3 regions of the Streptomyces sp. NPDC058632 genome follow, and region 1 is predicted to be linked to each of the others. Evidence: riboswitches for the same ligand, from Rfam matches in the RefSeq annotation. Region 1 holds a riboswitch; each other region holds the start of a gene.
What was found. Region 1 has a riboswitch for thiamine pyrophosphate ahead of thiC (phosphomethylpyrimidine synthase ThiC). Riboswitches for the same ligand answer to the same signal wherever they lie in the genome.
Positions count from the first base shown of each region.

Region 2: linked by a shared signal. The riboswitch ahead of thiO (glycine oxidase ThiO) and the one ahead of thiC (phosphomethylpyrimidine synthase ThiC) in region 1 are both predicted to bind thiamine pyrophosphate.
Region 3: linked by a shared signal. The riboswitch ahead of ACFWVE_RS05445 (thiamine ABC transporter substrate binding subunit) and the one ahead of thiC (phosphomethylpyrimidine synthase ThiC) in region 1 are both predicted to bind thiamine pyrophosphate.

Region 1 covers NZ_JBHXQZ010000058.1:15,665-22,618, reverse strand. Annotated here, with positions in the region: gene ACFWVE_RS21900 (IclR family transcriptional regulator C-terminal domain-containing protein) at 139-864, shown strand; gene ACFWVE_RS21895 (SsgA family sporulation/cell division regulator) at 962-1,396, shown strand; gene ACFWVE_RS21890 (YibE/F family protein) at 1,573-3,099, opposite strand; TPP riboswitch at 3,373-3,563, shown strand; gene thiC (phosphomethylpyrimidine synthase ThiC) at 3,556-5,370, shown strand; gene ACFWVE_RS21880 (VWA domain-containing protein) at 5,470-6,954, shown strand, end outside.
Region 2 covers NZ_JBHXQZ010000046.1:8,836-15,789, forward strand. Annotated here, with positions in the region: gene thiE (thiamine phosphate synthase) at 1-50, opposite strand, end outside; gene ACFWVE_RS18890 (Rv2175c family DNA-binding protein) at 409-774, opposite strand; gene ACFWVE_RS18895 (NAD(P)/FAD-dependent oxidoreductase) at 893-2,137, opposite strand; gene ACFWVE_RS18900 (hypothetical protein) at 2,192-2,536, opposite strand; TPP riboswitch at 2,596-2,707, shown strand; gene thiO (glycine oxidase ThiO) at 2,705-3,928, shown strand; gene thiS (sulfur carrier protein ThiS) at 3,925-4,167, shown strand; gene ACFWVE_RS18915 (thiazole synthase) at 4,170-4,964, shown strand; gene pknB (Stk1 family PASTA domain-containing Ser/Thr kinase) at 5,151-6,954, shown strand, end outside.
Region 3 covers NZ_JBHXQZ010000008.1:55,760-62,713, reverse strand. Annotated here, with positions in the region: gene ACFWVE_RS05450 (ABC transporter permease) at 1-411, opposite strand, end outside; gene ACFWVE_RS05445 (thiamine ABC transporter substrate binding subunit) at 489-1,592, opposite strand; TPP riboswitch at 1,675-1,780, opposite strand; gene rlmN (23S rRNA (adenine(2503)-C(2))-methyltransferase RlmN) at 1,829-2,959, opposite strand; gene ACFWVE_RS05435 (phosphatidate cytidylyltransferase) at 3,240-4,247, opposite strand; gene frr (ribosome recycling factor) at 4,376-4,933, opposite strand; gene pyrH (UMP kinase) at 5,115-5,870, opposite strand; gene tsf (translation elongation factor Ts) at 6,061-6,906, opposite strand.

The sequences.
Region 1 (6,954 bases):
GCACGGGCTGCCCCCTCGCTCCGGGAGTGACCCTTGGCCACGGCTGCCACTGTCCCCGCACATCTGTCCGCCGTTCCCTGCCAGCCCCGTGCGCGGGCGGCGTCCGAGCCGGCGCCCACCGCGACCCTCATCGGCTCGGTGCAACGCGCGATGCGTCTGCTGGAGTCCGTCGCGGGGCACGAGTGCGGGGCCCCGGCCAAACAGCTGGCCCGAGAGACGGGGCTGGCGCTTCCCACGGCCTACCACCTGCTGCGCACCCTGGTGCACGAGGGCTATCTGCGCCGCGACAAGGGGCTGTTCTTCCTCGGCGACGCGGCCGAGCGGCTGACCAGTACCGGAGCCCCGCAGAAACGTCGCAGCACGATTGTCGACGCGCTCGCGCGCTGGCGTGACGCGATCAGGGCTCCCGTCTACTACGCGGTGTACCACGAGGGCGAGATCGACCTGGTGTGCGTCTCCGACACCCCGGGCCATCCCGCGGTCCAGGAACGGGCCGATTTCCGCGCGACCGGTCATGCGCACGCCATCGGGCAGTGCTTGCTCTCCCAGCTCGACGAGGCCGCCCGCCGGGACCACCTCGACCGCTACCCCGTGCAGCCTGTCACGCCGTACACCGTGCGCGACGGGCACAGCCTGCTCCGGCGTCTGGAGCGGACGCGTCGCATGGAGCCGGTGTTCGCGCGTCAGGAGTACGCGCTGGGCACGGTGTGCGCGGCCGTCCCCATCACAGCCGGTGCCACGGCCGCGACGGTCGCCGTCTCTCTGCCGGTGCATCAGGTCCACCGGCTGCGCCCTGCCGCCCAGCAGTTGCAGACGGAAGTGGGCCGTCTGCTGGGGCCGTTGGCGCTCTCTATCAGCATCTGAAAACTTACTCCTTGTGATTTACCGTGTACGTTGAGCAAGATTCACCTAGTGCCAGGGGTCCATTCCCGGCCGGTCCGTAGCGAAGACGGGGTAGGCGATGCGCGAGTCCGTGCAGGCAGAGGTCATGATGAGCTTTCTCGTGTCGGAGGAGCTGTCCTTCCGTATCCCGGTGGAGCTCCGCTACGACACCTGTGATCCCTACGCCGTACGGCTGACCTTCCATCTTCCCGGTGACGCGCCGGTGACCTGGGCGTTCGGCCGGGAGCTGCTGATCGACGGCGTGGGCAGACCATGCGGCGAGGGTGACGTACGCGTATCGCCGGTCGACCCCGACGCCCTGGGCGAGGTGTTGATCCGGCTTCAGGTCGGCGGTGACCACGCGCTGTTCCGCTCGTCGACGGCGCCGCTCGTGGCCTTCCTCGACCGCACCGACAAATTGGTGCCGCTGGGCCAGGAAGGGGCGCTCGCCGACTTCGACGCCCATCTCGACGATGCGTTGGACCGCATCCTGGCGGAGCAGGGCGCCGGGTGAAGCGTTCCGCCACCGGGTAGCCGGTGGCGGAACGAGCCAGCACGTTCCGCCGCACCGTGCAGGAACGCTTCCGCAACGGGGACCGGGCCGCCCTGGTGGCCGGCTGTCGGAGGGCGGGTCGCCGGGGGAGGGACCGCGGACGGTCACGAGCCGACGGTGCGGTCCGGCGCAACGGGTCAGTGCTTGCGGCGCCTGCCCCGCCCGCCGCGTGCCGGAGCCGCCCGGACGCCTTCCTCGGCCGCCTGAGCCGTCGGACGGTCGGCCGAGACCACCAGGGCGGCCAGCGCCGTGGTGACCGGCACCGAGGCGACCAGACCGATCGAGCCGATCAGCGTACGCACGATCTCCTGCGCCACCAGCTCGCTGTTGGCGACCGTCCCCACACTGCTCTGTGCGATGGAGAACAGCAGCAGCAAGGGCAGCGCGGCGCCCGCGTAGGCGAGGACCAGGGTGTTGACGACGGACGCGATGTGGTCGCGGCCGATGCGGATGCCCGCGCGATACAGTCCGCGCCGGCCCATCGACGGGTTGGCCTCGTGCAGTTCCCAGACGGCCGACGTCTGCGTGACCGTCACGTCGTCGAGCACACCGAGTGATCCGATGATGATGCCGGCCAGCAGCAGACCGCTCATGTCGATGTCGGGGTAGAGGCCGTGGATCAGCCCGGTGTTGTCGTCGGTGTCGCCGGTCAGCGCTGCCCAGCTGATGAAGACCGAGCCCAGAATGCCGATCAGCAGCAGCGAGATCAGGGTGCCGAGCACCGCCACGGAGGTGCGTGCCGACAGTCCGTGGCAGAGATACAGGGCTTGCAGCATGATGGCGCTCGCCCCCACCACCGCCACGGCCAAGGGGTTCGATCCCTGCAGGATCGCGGGCAGGATGAAGAAGTTCAGCACCAGGAAGCTGACCGCCAGTGCGACCAGTGCCATCACACCGCGCAGCCGTCCGACGACCACGACGGCGACCGCGAAGATACCGGCGAGCAGGGCCAGCGGCACGCGCCGGTTCACATCGGCGACCGAGTACTGGAGATCCCTCGGAGCGGAGGGCTCGTAGGCGACCACGACCTCCTGGCCTTCGCTCAGCTGCCGTGACTGGTCCGGCTGCACGATCTCGGTGAAGGTGCGGCCCACATCGTCGCCGGTGTCGACCCTGATCGTCGCCTTCTTGCACGTGCCGTCCGCCTGCTGCTGCGCGGAGGATCCCTCGGCCGTCGAGGTGTCGCCGGTCGGGACGCCTCCGGACGCGTTGACGGACGAACAGCTCACCTCGTCCACCTTGGTGACCGTGGCCTGCTGCGTCTGCCGGTCGAAGCCGACACCGGTGCGTTCGTGGCCGGGTGCGCCACCCGGCCACAGCACCGCGAGACCGATCAGCACCGCAGCGCCGAACGGGATGAGGACCGCCGCGATGACCTTGCGCAGGTGCTTCGAGACAGGGGCGGCCGGGCCGTGGCTGTGACTGTGCCCGTGGCCGTTCCCGCCATCGGAGCCCGGACTGTGCTGGTGCCCGCCGTCGCCTGGAGGCGGACCGCCGTGTCCACCGCCCGAGTTCGGTCCGTCACCGGAGTTCGGGCCACGCCCGCGGCCCCCGCCACCGGGGTCCGGTCTGTGGTCATGACCCGGACCGTGATCCTGGCCGCGGGCTCGGCCTTGCCCTCCCCGGCCCTGCCTCGGCCCGTGAGCCGGGACCCGGCCGGGCAGGTGGCTCTGTGCCGCAGGTGCCTCGCCGGGATCGTGTCCATGCCCGAACCAGCCTCCGGAGCCGGGACCGTCTCCCTGGTCCTCCCCACGGTTCAGGCCGTTGTCGGGCGCGGGCCCTCTGCCACGGTCGCCGCCGGTTCGGGCGCCGGAGCCGCGGGGTGGTTCGGGCGGCGGGTACGGGGGAGGCTGCGTCGAGGTCACCGCCCGATCATCGCAAGAACAACGAGGGCCCTCTGTTCACCGCGCCAGAATTCCCGCTAGCGTGGAGGCACCTTTTGTACACGCGGGAGCTCGGAGCACCGGGCTGAGAGGGCGCTGACCTCTGTCCCAGCGACGTTTCACATGAAACATCACCGTTGTCCGAGTGATGTTTCACACGGAACGCCGACGGACGGAAGCCGCTGCGTCGACCGCTGAACCTGTTACCGGGTAATGCCGGCGTAGGGAGTAGGTCTCATGACCAACAAGGACGCACGCACGCCTGCCTCCACCCAGGATCCGACGGAAGCGTCGGTGCGGGAGGAGGACGGGAAGTCCATCGGCTGGCACAAGGTGTATGTCGAGGGCACACGCCCCGACCTGCGGGTGCCGGTCCGTCAGGTGCACCTCACCAACGGGCAGTCGGTCACGCTGTACGACACATCGGGCCCGTACACCGACCCCCTGGTCGACACCGATGTGCGCAGAGGGCTGGCGCCGCTGCGGGAGAACTGGGTCATCGCGCGCGGTGACACCGAGGAATACGCGGGTCGTCCGGTCCGCCCCGAGGACGACGGGATCAAGCACACCTCGCCACGCGGTGGACTGCGCAATCTCGACGCGGTGTTCCCCGGCCGGCCACGTCAGCCGCGCCGGGGCCGCGCGGGCGGGGCGGTCACACAGTTGGCGTACGCACGCCGCGGCGAGATCACGCCCGAGATGGAGTACGTGGCCATCCGGGAGAACGTGTCGCCGGAGGTCGTGCGTGAGGAGATCGCGGCAGGCCGCGCGGTGCTGCCTGCCAATGTCAACCATCCGGAGATCGAGCCGATGATCATCGGCAAACGGTTTCTGGTGAAAGTCAACGCCAACATCGGCAACTCCGCGGTGACCTCCTCCATCGAGGAGGAGGTGGAGAAGATGACCTGGGCGACCCGGTGGGGTGCCGACACGGTCATGGACCTGTCCACCGGCCGCAACATCCACACCACCCGGGAGTGGGTGCTGCGCAACTCCCCCGTCCCCATCGGGACAGTGCCGCTCTACCAGGCACTGGAGAAGGTCGACGGCAGGGCCGAGGAGCTGACCTGGGAGATCTACAAGGACACGGTCGTCGAACAGGCCGAACAGGGCGTGGACTACATGACGGTCCACGCGGGCGTACGGCTGGCGTATGTGCCGCTCACCGCCCACCGCAAGACGGGCATCGTCTCGCGCGGCGGCTCGATCATGGCGGCATGGTGCCTGGCGCACCACAAGGAGTCGTTCCTGTACGAGAACTTCGAGGAACTCTGCGAGATCCTCGCGGCGTACGACGTCACCTACTCGCTCGGCGACGGTCTGCGGCCGGGCTCGATCGCCGACGCCAACGACGAGGCCCAGTTCGCGGAGTTGCGCACGCTCGGGGAACTCAACCGGGTCGCCAGGCATTTGAATGTGCAGACCATGATCGAGGGCCCGGGACATGTCCCGATGCACAAGATCAAGGAGAACATCGAACTCCAGCAGGAGATCTGCGATGAAGCCCCGTTCTATACGCTCGGCCCGCTGACGACGGACGTCGCGCCCGCGTACGACCACATCACCTCCGGTATCGGTGCGGCGATGATCGCCTGGTGGGGTACGGCGATGCTCTGCTACGTCACGCCCAAGGAGCACCTGGGCCTGCCCGACCGTGACGACGTCAAGACCGGTGTCATCACCTACAAGATCGCCGCCCATGCCGCCGACCTCGCCAAGGGGCATCCGGGGGCGCAGGAGTGGGACGACGCCCTGTCCGACGCGCGTTTCGAGTTCCGGTGGGAGGATCAGTTCAACCTGGCCCTCGACCCGGACACGGCACGCGAGTTCCACGACGCGACCCTGCCGGCGGAGCCCGCGAAGACTGCGCACTTCTGCTCGATGTGCGGGCCGAAGTTCTGCTCCATGAAGATCAGCCGGAGTATCACGGAGCGGTTCGGCGGGACCTCGGCGGAGGGCGTGTCGGCCGAGGAGATCGCCGAGGGGATGCTGCGGAAGTCGAAGGAGTTCGCAGAGGCAGGCAACCGCGTGTACCTGCCGTTGGCGGACTGAGACGTACTGAACGAACGAGCGGACGGGAAGGACGAGGGGGCGGGCCGTTCGGGCCTGCCCCCTCCCCTCCCGGGAGGACGGGTCGGCAGACTGGATGCCATGACAGCGAGATCAATGAGCAAGGGGTCCAACCTTCCCGTCGATGCCCAGGCGGTGCACGTCGAGCTCGCTTGGGCGGCCGGGGCCGGTGTGCCCGACATCGATGCGTCGGCTCTGCTGCTCACGGAGACCGGGCGGGTGCGGGACGAGGGCGACTTCGTCTTCTACAACCAGCCGCGGCACACCTCCGACGCCGTGACGCACCTGGGGAAGCGGAGCGCCGCCGGCGCCGCGACCGACACGATCGAGGTGGACCTGCGTCTGCTGGAACCGGCCGTCGAGCGGATCGTGCTGTGCGCGTCGTCCGACGGCGGGACGTTCGGCCAGGTGCCGGGACTGGTGCTCAGGCTGCTCGACGCCGGCGTGGGGGCCGAGATCGCCCGGTTCGACATGGTGGCCGGGACGGAGACCGCGTTCATCGGCGGCGAGCTGTACCGGCGCCAGGGAAAGTGGAAGTTCCGCGCGGTGGGGCAGGGGTACGCCTCGGGGCTCGCCGGGCTGGCCACCGACTTCGGCATCACCGTGGACGACACTTCCCCGGCGGCAGCGGCCTCCGCGACGGCTGACGGCTCCACCACGGCACCCGGCGTGACGACGCCTCCTGCCGCCCTCGCGGTGCCGCCGGTCCCGCCGGCAGTACCCGCCACCCAGTCCCCGCCCCAGTCCCCGTCCCAGTCCCAGCCCTCGGGCGCGCCCGCCGCCTCCGCCCCGGGACACCCTGTTCCGTCCTCTGCGCCGTCGGCCGCTCCGCGGCTCACCAAGGGCGAGGAGCGGCTTCCGGTGGACATGCGCAAGCGGCTGTCACTGCGCAAGGAGCAGGTGGCAGTCAGTCTGCGTAAGCACGGGGCCGCCGGGGTCACCGCGCGCGTCATCCTCGTACTGGACGCCTCCGGCTCCATGTCCTTCCTGTACTCCAGGGGAGTTGTGGCGGACGTCGTCGAACGTATGGCCGCGGTCGCCGCGCAGCTGGACGACGACGGTGAGATGCAGGCCTGGACGTTCGCCTCGAATCCGGCGCGGCTGCCGGACCTGCTCCTGGGCGAGCTGCCCGAATGGCTCCGGCTGCACGTACGGGTGGGAGAGATGAGCCTCTTCCGGCGCGGGCGGAAGAAAGGGCTGGACCCGAGCCAGGTCGACATGCGGGAGGTCGGTATCCAGAACGAGGAGCAGAAGGTCATCGCCGAGGTCCGCTCGTTCGTCAGGCACAGCCCCGCGGCGGCCCCGACGCTCGTGCTGTTCTTCTCCGACGGCGGTGTCTACCGGAACGCAGAGATCGAGCGGGAGCTCCGCGAAGCGGTGGAGGAACCGATCTTCTGGCAGTTCGTGGGCCTCGGCCGGGCGAACTACGGCGTGCTGGAGCGGTTCGACACGCTGCCCGGACGCCTTGTCGACAACGTCGGCTTCTTTGCCGTCGACGACATCGGCACCGTGCCGGACCCGGAGTTGTACGACCGCTTGCTGTCCGAGTTCCCTCAGTGGATCACC
Region 2 (6,954 bases), on a different contig from region 1:
GAGTCGGCGAGGCGGGCGCGCGGGGCCGTGCCTGCGGCGGTGTCGGGCATGCGGGAGTCCCCCGTGTGTCGGTGGCGGCCGGGCCCGGCCGGCGCGGGGCGGGCCCGGGTGGGTCGTCGGCGGATGCCCCGGCCCACCAGGGGCCGGCGGAGCACACGCCGCAACGGACCCTATGCCGCCGCCCCGGCGACCGGGAGACCCGGCCGCGATCGGGCCCCGTCCGGCGCCGCTGCCACGCCTTCGTCCCGGCGCCCTGCACGAGCGGCGCCGGGACGGTCGAGGCGGTGGCGGTTCACGTCCGGGTACGGGTACGGGCGCGGGGACGAGCACAAGTGCGCGTACCGGCACGGATGTGCGTACCGGCGCGCGTGCGGGTCCCGGCGGTCCGCCCCGGGGCACGTCCCGGGGTCAGACCGCGAGCGCCTGGGCGCGGCGCTTCACCTCCGTGCCACGGTTCTCGCTCAGCGCCTGCGCGGGCGTGCCCGGCAGGCTCTCGTCGGGGGTGAAGAGCCAGTCCAGCATCTCTTCGTCCGTGAAGCCGTCGTCCCGCAGGAGCGTCAGGGTCCCGGAGAGGCCCTTGACGACCTTGTCCCCGTCGATGAAGGCGGCGGGGACGTGCAGTGCGCGGTTCTCACCTCGGCGTACGGCGATGAGCTGGCCGTCCTTGACCAGCTGCCGGACGCGCGTCACCTCGACGCCGAGCATCTCGGCGATGTCGGGCAGGGTGAGCCAGGCGGGGACGAGAGCATCGATCTTTGCGTCAATCTCGGTCACGGGACAAGCGTGCCATCTGCCACCGACGGTCGGAAGCCAGGCCCCTCCACCTGGGCTGATGTTTCACCCCGGGCGGATGGCCGGGCAGGGAGTACGAGGGCACCGGGGGACCCGGCGCTCACGCCGCCCTCGCCGACTTCAGCGGTCTCGCCGGGTCGGCCAGCAGTGTCCCGTCCACCGCCGTGCCCGCCTCGATCAGCCGGCGCCCCTGGGCCAGGTCGCGGGGGCGGCCCACGGCCAGCAGCGCGACCAGCCGGGACCCGCGGAGCCAGCAGACCGTCCACGCCGGTCCGTCCGCCTCCCCGCGCCACACCGTCCGGTCGGCGTCCGCGTGGTGTCCGGCGTACTGGACGAAGCGTCCGAACTGCTCGGACCAGAAGTACGGCACCGGGTCGTACACCGCCGGGGGCTCACCGGTGGCCGCCCCGGCGATGTTCGCCGCGACCGTGCGCGGGCCCTGGAGGGCGTTGTCCCAGTGGTGCACCAGCAGGCGTTCGCCGTACCGCTCCGAGGGGAAGGACGCGCAGTCGCCGACCGCGTACACGTCCGGCACTGAGGTCGTCAGGCGGGCGTCGGCGACCACCTCGCCGTACCGGCCCAGCTCGATACCGGAGCCGGCCAGCCAGGCGGTTGCGGGGCGGGCACCGATCCCGACGACGACGGCGTCCGCGGCCAGCCGCGAGCCGTCGTCCAGCACCACCGCGCCCGGCTCGACGCGCTCCACGCGCGCGTGCGTCCGCAGCTCCACTCCCGCGTCGCCGTACCAGGAGGTCATCGGGGCGGCCACCTCGGCGGGCAGCGCCTCGGCCAGCGGGCGGGCGGCGGCCTCCACGACGGTGACCGCGCAGCCCGCCTCGCGCGCCGCCGTGGCGAACTCGGCGCCGATCCAGCCGGCGCCGACGACCACCACGTCCTGCCGGCGCGCGAGCACCGGCCGCAGCCGTTCGGCGTCGTCCAGGGTGCGCAGCAGGTGGACGCCGGGGACCCCTTCGGTGCCCGGCAGCCGGACCGGTTCGGCGCCGGTCGCGACGACCAGGACGTCGTAGGGGACCGGCCCTGCCTCCGTGTCCAGCTCGTGGTCGGCGGGGCGCAGCCCGAACACCTCGCAGCCGAGCCGCAGTTCGATGCCGAGTGCCTCGAAGTCGACGTCGAGGGCGGAGTCCTCCGCCGTCCCGAGCAGGACGGCCTTGGACAACGGCGGTCTGTCGTACGGCTGGTGGGGCTCGGCGCCGATGAGGGTCACGGCGCCGGTGAAGCCCTGCTCGCGGAGGGCGACGGCGGTCTGCACACCGGCCATGCCGGCTCCCGTCACCACCACGCGCCGCGGCCCGGACGACCCTCGTTCCTGCGTCTGCTCGCTCACCTGATCACCATAGACACCCGTCCCGTGGCCGGTCGGTCCCAGGGTCCGGTCCGGTCAGGGGGTCGTGAGCTGCTCCACCACGCTGGTGCCGCTGCCCGGCTGCGACTCCCACTCCCAGGTCTCCTCCAGCCGCACCCTCCCGTCGGGCAGTTCCACGACCGTCGACGCGCAGTGTCCGCTCGAGGTGGTGCCGTCCCGCCCCAGCTGCACGTACCGGAAGTCCAGCCGGTCCCCTTCCCTGGTGCCCACCAGGTGCCCGCGGACGACGTCACCGCCCGCGTACTCGGCCCAGATCCGGCCGTCCCGCTCGTGGTAGACGAACCGGGTGCGGGCACCGACCTGCCCCGGCGCCTGGTCGGCGACCGGGGAGAGGACTAGGCCGTCGAGCGAACCGGCCATGTGAAGGCTCCCTACGCGTTCGTTGTTCCGGCATTGTTCGAGGGCTAGGCTGGCCACCGTAGAACACGCGCGGGAGTCCGGACGCACCGGGCTGAGAGGGAGGCTGGCGGCCTCCGACCGTATGAACCTGATCCGGGTCATGCCGGCGAAGGGAGGGGCTGGACGCCCATGTCGCCCACGCACACCTCAGGTGCCTCGGGTACCCCGGACGCCCCGGGCACCCCGCACGCCCCGGGACGTTCTCCGGACGTCCTCGTCGTCGGGGGCGGGATCATCGGCCTGGTCACGGCCTGGCGGGCCGCACAGCGCGGGCTGGCCACGACCGTGCTGGACCCCGAACCGGGCGCCGGTGCCGCCCGGGTGGCCGCCGGGATGCTGGCCGCCGTCACGGAACTGCACTACGGCGAGCAGACCCTGCTCGGTCTGAATCTCGCCTCCGCGCGCCGCTACCCCGACTTCGCCGCCGAGCTCACCGAGGCCACCGGCCACGACCTCGGCTACCGCCGCTGCGGCACACTCGCGGTCGCACTGGACGCCGACGACCGCGCCCATCTGCGCGAACTGCACGTCCTGCAGCAGCAGTCGGGGCTCGACTCGCAGTGGCTGTCCGGGCGGGACTGCCGGCGCCTGGAACCGATGCTCGCCCCGGGGGTGCGCGGCGGGCTGCGGGTGGACGGCGACCACCAGATCGACCCCCGGCGCCTGGCGGCCGCGCTGGTGACTGCCTGCGAGCGGGCGGGCGTGGTCCTGCACCGCGCGTGGGCCGAGCGGCTCACCGTCAGCGGGGAGCGGGCCACGGGCGTGGTCACCGCCGACGGCACCGCTCTGGGCGCCGGACAGGTGGTGCTCGCCGGGGGCAGCCTGAGCGGGCGGCTCGCGGGGATCCCGGCGGAGGTACGGCCTCCGGTACGTCCCGTGAAGGGGCAGGTGGTCCGGCTGGCGATGCCGGACCGGTTCGGTCCGCTCCTGAGCCGGACGGTACGCGCGGTGGTGCGCGGCAGCCATGTGTACCTGGTGCCGCGCGAGAACGGCGAGCTGGTGATCGGGGCGACCAGCGAGGAACAGGGCTGGGACACGACCGTCACCGCGGGCGGGGTGTACGAACTGCTGCGCGACGCCCACGAACTCGTCCCCGGGATCACCGAACTGCCGTTCACCGAGACCCGGGCCGGGCTGCGCCCCGGCTCCCCGGACAACGCGCCGCTGCTCGGTCCGTCCGCGCTGGCGGGGCTGGTCCTCGCGACCGGGCACCACCGCAACGGCGTGCTGCTCACGCCGGTCACCGGCGACGCCCTGGCCGAGGTTCTGACCACCGGTGAACTCCCGGCCGAGGCCCGCCCCTTCACTCCCCGGCGGTTCACCGCCGCCGCACTCACGGAGCAGCCCGCATGAACGATCCGGCGAAGGTCCCGGCCGGCCGGACCGGCACCGTCTCCGTCTGCGTCAACGGGGAGCCGCGCGAGGTGGCTCCGGGTACGGCGCTCGACGCGCTGGTCGCCACCCTGACCTCTGCTCCCTCCGGGGTGGCCGCCGCCCTCAACGAGACCGTCGTCCCGCGTGCGCAGTGGCCGCTCACGTCCCTCTCCGAGGGGGACCGGGTGGAAGTCCTGACCGCCGTCCAAGGAGGCTGACCATGGCCGACGATCCGTTCGTTCTCGGCGGTACGTCCCTCACGTCCCGGCTGATCATGGGGACCGGCGGTGCGCCCAGCCTCGAGGTGCTGGAGCGGGCGCTGGTGGCGTCCGGGACGGAGCTGACGACCGTCGCGATGCGTCGGGTGAACGCCTCGGTGCACGGCTCGGTCCTGTCGGTGCTGGACCGGCTGGGCATCCGGGTGCTGCCGAACACGGCGGGCTGCTACACCGCCGGTGAGGCGGTGCTCACCGCGCGTCTCGCGCGGGAGGCGCTCGGCACCGATCTGGTCAAACTGGAGGTCATCGCCGACGAGCGCACCCTCCTGCCGGATCCGATCGAGCTGCTGGAGGCGGCGGAGACCCTGGTCGACGACGGGTTCACGGTGCTGCCGTACACCAATGACGATCCGGTGCTGGCGCGGAAGCTGGAGGACGTCGGCTGTGCGGCGATCATGCCGCTCGGGTCGCCGATCGGGTCGGGACTCGGCATCCGCAACCCGCACAACTTCGAGCTGATCACGCAGCACGCGCGTGTACCGGTGATTCTGGACGCGGGTGCCGGTACGGCGTCGGACGCGGCGCTGGCGATGGAGCTGGGGTGCGCGGGGGTGATGCTCGCCTCCGCGGTGACGCGGGCGCAGGAACCGGTGCTGATGGCTGCCGCCATGCGGGGTGCGGTCGAGGCGGGGCGGCTGGCGCGGCGGGCGGGGCGGATTCCGCGGCGGCACTTCGCCGAGGCGTCGTCTCCCGCGGAGGGCCTCGCGGTGTTGGATCCGGAGCGGCCCGCGTTCTGAGGGTTCTCCCACCCGCGCACCATCCGTTTCCAGCCGGTCGGGAGGTGGAGGCTCCTCGCGGGGGTGTGTCGCCGTCGGCGGCTGCCGCGCCGTGTGCGTGGGTTGCGTCACAGGTCGGCCGCAGTCGCGGTGCGATCCGCGACGAAGCGGTGGGGGGTGTCGGCGGCTGCTCGTAGACTCGCCTGCGTGGACACGACCCTTCAGGACCCTCTGGTCGGGCAGGTGCTCGACGGCCGGTACCGCGTCGAGGCGCGTATCGCGGTCGGCGGGATGGCCACGGTCTACCGGGCCGTGGACACCCGTCTCGACCGCGTGCTCGCGCTCAAGGTGATGCACCCGGCGCTCGCCGCCGACGGCTCCTTCGTCGACCGGTTCATCCGCGAGGCGAAGTCGGTGGCCCGCCTGGCCCATCCGAACGTGGTCCAGGTCTTCGACCAGGGCACCGACCGGGGGTACGTGTATCTGGCGATGGAGTACGTCGCCGGCTGCACCCTGCGGGACGTGCTGCGCGAGCGCGGGGCGCTGCAGCCGCGGGCCGCGCTGGACATACTGGAGCCGGTGCTGGCCGCGCTCGGCGCCGCCCACCGCGCCGGTTTCGTACACCGGGACATGAAGCCGGAGAACGTGCTGATAGGGGACGACGGCCGGGTCAAGGTCGCCGACTTCGGCCTGGTCCGGGGCGTGGACACGGTGACGAACACCACCGGCACCGTACTGGGCACGGTCTCCTACCTGGCGCCGGAGCAGGTCGAGAGCGGTACCGCCGATCCCCGCGTGGACGTCTACGCGTGCGGCATCCTGCTCTACGAGATGCTGACGGGTGAGCGGCCGCACGAGGGCGACTCCCCCGCGATCGTGCTCTACAAGCATCTGCACGACGACGTGCCGCCGCCGTCGGCCGCCGTGCCCGGTATGGCGTACGCGCTGGACGAGCTGGTCGCGTCGGCCACCGCGCGCAACCCGGAGGTCCGCCCGTACGACGCGGTGGCGCTGCTCGCGCAGGTCCGCGGGGCCCGCGGCGGCCTCGACGCGGCGCAGCTGGACGCGGCTCCGCCGCAGGCGCTGTCGTCGGAGCACCACAACGCCGATGACCGTACGAGCGTCATCCCGCGCGCGCTGACGGTGCCCCGCCCGCTGCCCGTCAACGAGGACACGGACCACCGCACCAGCCGGCTCCAGTCCCCGGCGCCGCTGCCGCCCCGGCGCGGTCCGGGGCGGCTCGCTCCGGCGCTGCGGCGCGGCCCGATGGCGCTCGTCGTCGTGGTGCTGCTGGTCCTCGGGGCCGGAGCGGGCGTCTGGTACATCAACTCGGGCCAGTTCACCAAGGTCCCGCCGCTGCTGGCGAAGACCGAGAGGGAGGCCCGGGACCGGCTTGCGGAGGCCGGGCTGGGCGTCGGGCAGGTCGAGGAGGCCTACAGCGACTCCGTGGATCGGGGCACGGTGATCAGTACGGACCCGGAGGCGGGCGAGCGTATCCGCGGCACGGACTCGGTCTCGCTGACCCTCTCCAAGGGGCCGAAGACCGTGAAGGTGCCCGATGTGGACGGCGTCGCGCTGGACGAGGCGCGGTCCGCGCTGAGGAACGTGGGCCTGGAGCCCGGCATGGTCACCCGGGAGTTCAGCGAGGACGTGGCCAAGGACTCCGTGATCTCCACCGGGCCGGCCGGGGGCACCGAGGTCCGTGCGGGCTCGGCGGTGGCGCTCACCGTGAGCAAGGGCAACCCGGTGGACATCCCCGAGGTGACCGGCGAGGACCTTCGGGGCGCGCGCGCCGAGCTGGAGGAGGCCGGCCTCGAGGTGGAGGTCGCCACCGGGCGGATCACCTCCGAACACGACGCGGGCCGGGTGGCCCGGCAGAGCCCGGAGGCGGGCAGTGAGGCCGTCGAGGGGGACACCGTGACGCTGACGCTGTCCAAGGGCCCCGAGCTGATCGAGGTTCCCGACGTGGTCGGCGACAGCGTGGACGAGGCCACCAGGACGCTGGAGGCGG
Region 3 (6,954 bases), on a different contig from region 1:
GTAGTTGAAGAAGACGTGCGCGAGCAGGATCGCCCACACGGTGGTGTCCAGCCGCAGACCCCACAGCTCGTCGAGAAGCCCGCCGCGCCCCACGAGCGCCATGAACGCCGTACCGACGACGACCGTCGGCAGCACGAACGGGACGGTGACCACGGCCCGCAGCAGCTGCTTGCCGGGGAAGTCGAAGCGGGCGAAGACATACGCGCCGGGCAGGGCGATCAGGAGGGTGAGGGCGGTGGAGACCAGCGCCTGCCAGGTGGTGAACCACAGCACCTGCCGGACGTCGGACTGCGCCAGCACCTCCCCGATCCGCCCGAGCTGCCAGACCCCGTCGGCCCTCAGGCCGCGTGCGACGATCGCGGCGACGGGGTGGGCGAAGAAGACGGCGAAGAACGCGACGGGCAAGACCATCAGGGCGAGCCGGGCCGCGGCCCCGCGCCGCCGCGCCGCGGCCCGGCTCACTTCGGGACGGCTCACTTCAGGACGGCTCACTTCAGGACGAGCGAGGTCCACGACTTGATCCACTGGTCACGGTGGTCGGCGATCTTCGCCGGGTCCATGGTCTCGGGGTTCTCGGCCTGCGGTCCGAACTCCACGAACTCCTCGGGCACCTGGGCGGCCTCCCGCACCGGGTAGACGAACATGTTGAGCGGCATGTCGTCCTGGAACGGCTTGCTGATCAGGAAGTCGAGCAGCGCCTTGCCGCCCTCGGGGTTCTGCGCGTTGCTCAGCAGCCCCGCGTACTCCACCTGGCGGAAGCAGGTGCCGTCGGCGACACCGGTGGGCGCGGTCCTCGGCTTCGGGTCGGCGTAGATCACCTCGGCGGGCGGCGAGGAGGCGTAGGACACCACCAGCGGCCGGTCGCCCCCCGCCTGCTTGCCGCCGGCCGAGCCGGAGAACTCCTCGTTGTAGGCCTGCTCCCAGCCGTCGACCACCTTCACGCCATTGGCCTTGAGCTTCTTCCAGTAGTCCTGCCAGTTCTCGTCGCCGTACTTGGCGGCGGTGCCGAGGACGAAGCCGAGGCCGGGCGAGGAGGTGGAGGCGTTCGACGTGACGAGCAGGTCCTTGTACGCGGGCTCGGCCAGGTCGTCGAAGGTCCGCGGCGGGGCCAGGTCGCGCTCCTCGAACCATGCCTTGTCGTAGTTGACGCAGACGTCACCGGTGTCGACGGGGGTGACCCGGTGCTTGTCCTCGTCGGCGCGGTACTCGGGAAGGACGAGGTCGGAGCCCTTCGCCTCGTACGGCTGGAACAGCCCGTTGTCGAGGGCGCGGGACAGCAGGGTGTTGTCGACGCCGAAGAAGACGTCGCCCTGGGGGTTGTCCTTGGTCAGGATCGCCTTGTTGACGGCCTGCCCGGCGTCGCCGTCCTCCAGGACCTTCAGCCGGTAGCCGGTCTGCTTCTCGAAGGCCGCGACGACGTCCTCGGACGCGGCCCACGAGTTGTGGCTGACGAGCGTGACGGTCTTCGAACCGCCGCCGCTTCGGCCGTCGCCGCCGGAGCCGTCCGACCCGTCGGACGAGGAACCACAGGCGGACAGTGTGACCAGACCCAGCCCTACGGCCAGGCTCGTGACCTTCTTGGTGATGTTCACCGGTATTTCCTCCTGGGGGTGACCAGGAAGAGACGCGGCCCTGCCCGGGACCCCTGCGGGTGTCCCGGGCAGGGCGCAACAGCTCGAGTGATGACCGATCTCCCTACCCAGAATGACCTGGGCGAGGTTCGGAGGGTCTGCGGCCGATGCCGCACTCTCAGCGCTGTGGCGCTCCCCTGTCGGAATATGAACGTGTGATGGCCCGGTATGCAGTTGTTGTTCCTGTGCCGGTCAGGTTACCGCTCGCTCGCGGCGAGCTGACCGCAGGCCCCGTCGATCTCCTGTCCACGGGTGTCCCGGATCGTCACCGGCACACCGTGCGAGGCGATCGCGTCCACGAACGCCTTCTCGTCCTCGGGCCGCGAGGCGGTCCACTTGGAGCCGGGCGTCGGGTTGAGCGGGATGAGGTTGACGTGCACGGGCTTGCCCTTCAGCAGCCGCCCGAGCCGGTCACCGCGCCACGCCTGGTCGTTGATGTCCCGGATCAGCGCGTACTCGATGGACAGCCGCCGCCCGGACCTGGCCGCGTACTCGAACCCGGAGTCCAGGACCTCGCGCACCTTCCACCGCGTGTTCACGGGGACGAGGGTGTCGCGCAGTTCGTCGTCGGGCGCGTGCAGGGAGATGGCGAGGCGGCACTTGAAGCCCTCGTCGGAGAACCGGTTGATCGCCGGCACGAGCCCGACCGTCGACACGGTGATCCCGCGCTGGGACAGCCCGAGACCGTCCGGCTCGGGGTCGGTCAGGCGGCGGATGGCGCCGACGACCCGGTTGTAGTTGGCGAGCGGCTCGCCCATCCCCATGAAGACGATGTTGCTCAGCCGCGCCGGCCCACCGGGGACCTCCCCGTCCCGCAGCGACCGCATCCCGTCCACGATCTGGTGCACGATCTCCGCGGTGGACAGGTTCCGGTCGAGACCGGCCTGCCCGGTCGCGCAGAACGGGCAGTTCATGCCGCAGCCCGCCTGCGAGCTGATGCACATCGTCACCCTGTCCGGGTAGCGCATGAGCACCGACTCGACGAGCGTCCCGTCGAACAGCTTCCACAGCGTCTTGCGGGTGGTGCCCTGGTCGGTGGACAGATGCCGGACCACCGACATCAGCTCCGGAAGCAGCACCTCCTGCAGCTTGGACCGGGAACCGGCGGGAATGTCGGTCCACTGCTCCGGGTCGTGCGCGTACCGCGCGAAGTAGTGCTGCGAGAGCTGCTTCGCCCGGAACGGCTTCTCACCGGCCGCTGCGACCGCCTCCTTGCGCTCGGCGGGCGTGAGGTCGGCAAGGTGCCGCGGCGGCTTCTTCGCTCCGCGGGGGGCGACGAAGGCGAGCTCACCGGGAGCAGGACGGGCCACGGTCGGGCAACTCCTCATGACGACGGGTCCTACGGCACCCCCGTATCGGCGGGGAGGGCTCAGGTCTCCTGGCTCCGGCATGGCCGTACCGTCGGGACACCCCCGCATCGGCGGGGGAATGTGAAAAGGGCCCGCAGCCAGTGCCGCAGGCCCTTCCAGCGTACCTGATGACCGTCAACCCGAGCCGACGAAGATCACCAACAGCAACCACACCACCGGCGCCGTCGGCAGCAGCGAGTCCAGCCGGTCCATACCGTACCCACGTGCGGCTACCGCCGCGCGGCACCGTGGCCTTCCCTCACCCCGAGCCGACGAACACCACCAACAGCAACCACACCACCGGCGCCGTCGGCAGCAGCGAGTCCAGCCGGTCCATGATGCCGCCGTGCCCCGGGAGCAGTGTGCCCATGTCCTTGATGCCGAGGTCCCGCTTGATCATGGATTCACCCAGGTCGCCGAGGGTGGCGCTGACCGAGACCGCGAGGCCGAGCAGCAGCCCCTGCCACCAGGTGCCGCCTTCGATCAGGAACTGCATGCACAGTGCGCCCGCCACCATGGCGAACCCGACCGCGCCCAGCAGGCCCTCGCGGGTCTTGCCGGGGCTGATGCGCGGGGCGAGCTTGTGCGTGCCGAACCGCCAGCCGACGGCGTACGCGCCGGTGTCGGCGACGACCGTGATCACTATGAACGTCAGCACCCGCCAGGACCCGTCGTCCGCGGCCAGCATCATCGACACGAAGGTCGCCAGGAACGGCACGTAGAACGCGGCGAAGACCCCCGCCGTGACATCCCTGAGGTAGTTCTCGGGCGGCTGGGCCATCCGCCAGACCAGCACCGCCAGCGCGGTGAGCGCCACGGCCATCCAGGCGCCGTCGCTGCCCCAGACGTACCCGGAGACGATCATGGCCGCCCCGCCGGCCGCGAGCGGCACGAACGGCGCCTTGATGCCCTTGCGCTCCTCGAGCCGCTTCGTCAGCTCCCGCAGGCCCACCACTATGGCGACGGCGACAACGCCGACGAAGACGGCCTTCACGATGAACAACGAGACGACGACCAGCGCACAGAGGCCGACGCCGACACCTATCGCAGCACCCAGATCACGCCCCGCGGTCTTCTTCCGCGGTGGGGGCACCGGCTGCGGGGCGTCGGACATGGACTCCGGATTCTGCGGGTGGTACGGCATCTCCCCGAGGTGGGGGCGCGCCCGCGTCGTCTCGTCTCGGAACAGGGAGCCGCTCAGCCGAGCAGCCCCCTGATCCGCGTCCTGGTCACCGCCGTGTTCGGGTTCGTCGGGCACGATGGGCATGGGGCGAGTCTGCTGCGCGTAGTGCGCATCGTACGGGGAACCCGCCGGGCCGGCTTCCTGGACGGGCCCCTGGTCGGGCGGCCCCCAGTACCCGGCCTGTGGCGGCGCCCCCCAGGAAGAGTCGTTCATCAGACCTCGAGCAGTTCCGCTTCCTTGTGCTTCAGGAGCTCGTCCACCTGGGCGACGTACTTCGCGGTGGTGTCGTCGAGCTCCTTCTCCGCACGGCGTCCCTCGTCCTCGCCGACCTCGCCATCCTTGATCATCTTGTCGATGGCGTCCTTGGCCTTGCGGCGCACGGAACGGATGGAGACCTTGGCGTCCTCGGCCTTGGCCTTGGCCACCTTGATGTAGTCGCGGCGGCGCTCCTCGGTCAGCTCGGGAAACACCACGCGGATGATGTTGCCGTCGTTGCTCGGGTTGACTCCCAGGTCGGAGTCGCGGATCGCCTGCTCGATGTTGCGCAGCGCGCTCTTGTCGAACGGCGTCACCACGGCCATGCGCGGCTCGGGCACGGAGAACGAGGCCAGCTGGTTGATCGGCGTCGGCGCGCCGTAGTAGTCGGCCACGATCTTGTTGAACATCGCCGGGTGCGCACGGCCGGTGCGGATCGCGGCGAAGTCCTCCTTGGCGACCACGACGGCCTTCTCCATCTTCTCCTCGGCTTCGAGGAGGGTCTCTTCGATCACCACTTGCTCCTGCGTGTCTTGAGTAGGCCCGGCCGCGGTTCCCTGTCGGGGCAACGGCCGGCTGCGTCGCGTCTTCTTCCTGCACGGTTCCCGACCGGTGGGACATTGTCCATCCCCCGGCCCGGTCCGTCCCGTCCGTCCCCCGGAGGTGTCGCCCCTCGGACGGGTGCTTGTGGTCCGGTCACTTCCGGTACGTCGGGTCACCCACCAGCGTGCCGATCTTCTCACCCTTGACGGCGCGCGCGATATTGCCCTCCGCCAGCAGTTCGAAGACGACGATGGGGAGCTTGTTGTCGCGGCACAGGGTGACGGCCGTGGCGTCGGCGACCTTCAGATCACGTGTGATGACCTCGCCGTACCCGAGGTGGTCGAACTTCACCGCGTCGGGGTTGGCCTTCGGGTCGGAGTCGTAGACCCCGTCCACGCCGTTCTTGCCCATCAGCAGTGCCTCGGCGTCGATCTCCAGGGCGCGCTGGGCGGCGGTGGTGTCGGTGGAGAAGTACGGCATGCCCATGCCGGCGCCGAAGATGACCACGCGTCCCTTCTCCAGGTGTCGTACGGCCCGCAGCGGGATGTAGGGCTCGGCGACCTGGCCCATGGTGATGGCGGTCTGGACCCTGCAGTCCACGCCCACCTTCTCCAGGAAGTCCTGGAGCGCGAGGCAGTTCATCACGGTGCCGAGCATGCCCATGTAGTCCGAGCGGGCCCGGTCCATGCCGCGCTGCTGGAGTTCCGCGCCGCGGAAGAAGTTGCCGCCGCCGATGACGATGGCGATCTGCGCGCCGTCACGGACGACCGCCGCGATCTCGCGTGCGATGGCGTGCACCACGTCGGGGTCGACGCCCAGGCCCCCGCCACCGGAGAAGGCCTCGCCGGACAGCTTCAGCAGAAACCGTCCGTGCACGGTGCCGTCGTCGCTCTTCTCAGCCTTGGTCATCGGGGATCCCGCCTCTTTCACCTGTTGCACATACGAAGGAGGCCACTGCCGGTGGGGTGTACGACGCATCCCATGCGGCAATGGCCTCCTCGTCAGATCTGCTGTCGTCCGGCACGCGAGCGTGCGTGACGGCGTGTCCGAACGACTGCTGACGACCCTATAGGGGTCGCGCGTCCGTCGCGGTACGGACTCAGATGCCGACCTTGATGCGCGTGAAGCGCTTCAGGGTGACACCGGCCTCGTCGAGAACCTTCTGGACGGACTTCTTGTTGTCCAGCGCGTAGGGCTGGCCCAGCAGCGTGGCGTCCTTGAAGAAGCCGTTGAGGCGACCCTCGACGATCTTCGGCAGGGCGGCCTCGGGCTTGCCCTCCGCGCGGGTGGTCTCCTCGGCGACGCGGCGCTCGGTCTCGACGACCTCGGCCGGCACGTCCTCCTTGGAGAGGTACTTCGGCGCGAAGGCGGCGATGTGCTGGGCGACGCCCTTGGCGACCGCGGCGCTCTCGTCGGTCTGCTTGTCGAGCTCGACGAGAACACCGATCTGCGGGGGCAGGTCGGGCATCGTGCGGTGCATGTACGCCGTCACGTAGCCGTCGGTGAACTGGGCGAAGCGGTCCAGGACGATCTTCTCGCCCAGGTTGGCGTTGGCCTCGTCGACGTACGCCTGAACGGTCTTGCCGGCCTCGATCTCGGAGGCGAGGAGCGCCTCGATGTCGGCCGGGGAGGACTTGGTGACGTGCTCGGCGATGGCGGTGGCCACGGCCTGGAACTTCTCGCCCTTGGCGACGAAGTCCGTCTCGCACTTCAGCTCGACGAGGACGCCGGAGGAGTTGTCGTCGGCGATGATCGAGACCACGGCGCCGTTCTCGGCGGAGCGGCCCTCGCGCTTGGCGACGCCCTTCTGGCCCTTGATACGGAGCGCCTCGACGGCCTTCTCGACGTTGCCCTCGGCCTCGTCCAGCGCCTTCTTGCAGTCCATCATGCCGGCGCCGGTGAGCTCCCGGAGCTTCTTGACGTCGGCGGCGGTGTAGTTCGCCATGAGTCTGTGAGTCTTCCTCGAAGTCTGGAGAATCGGAGATCTGCGGGG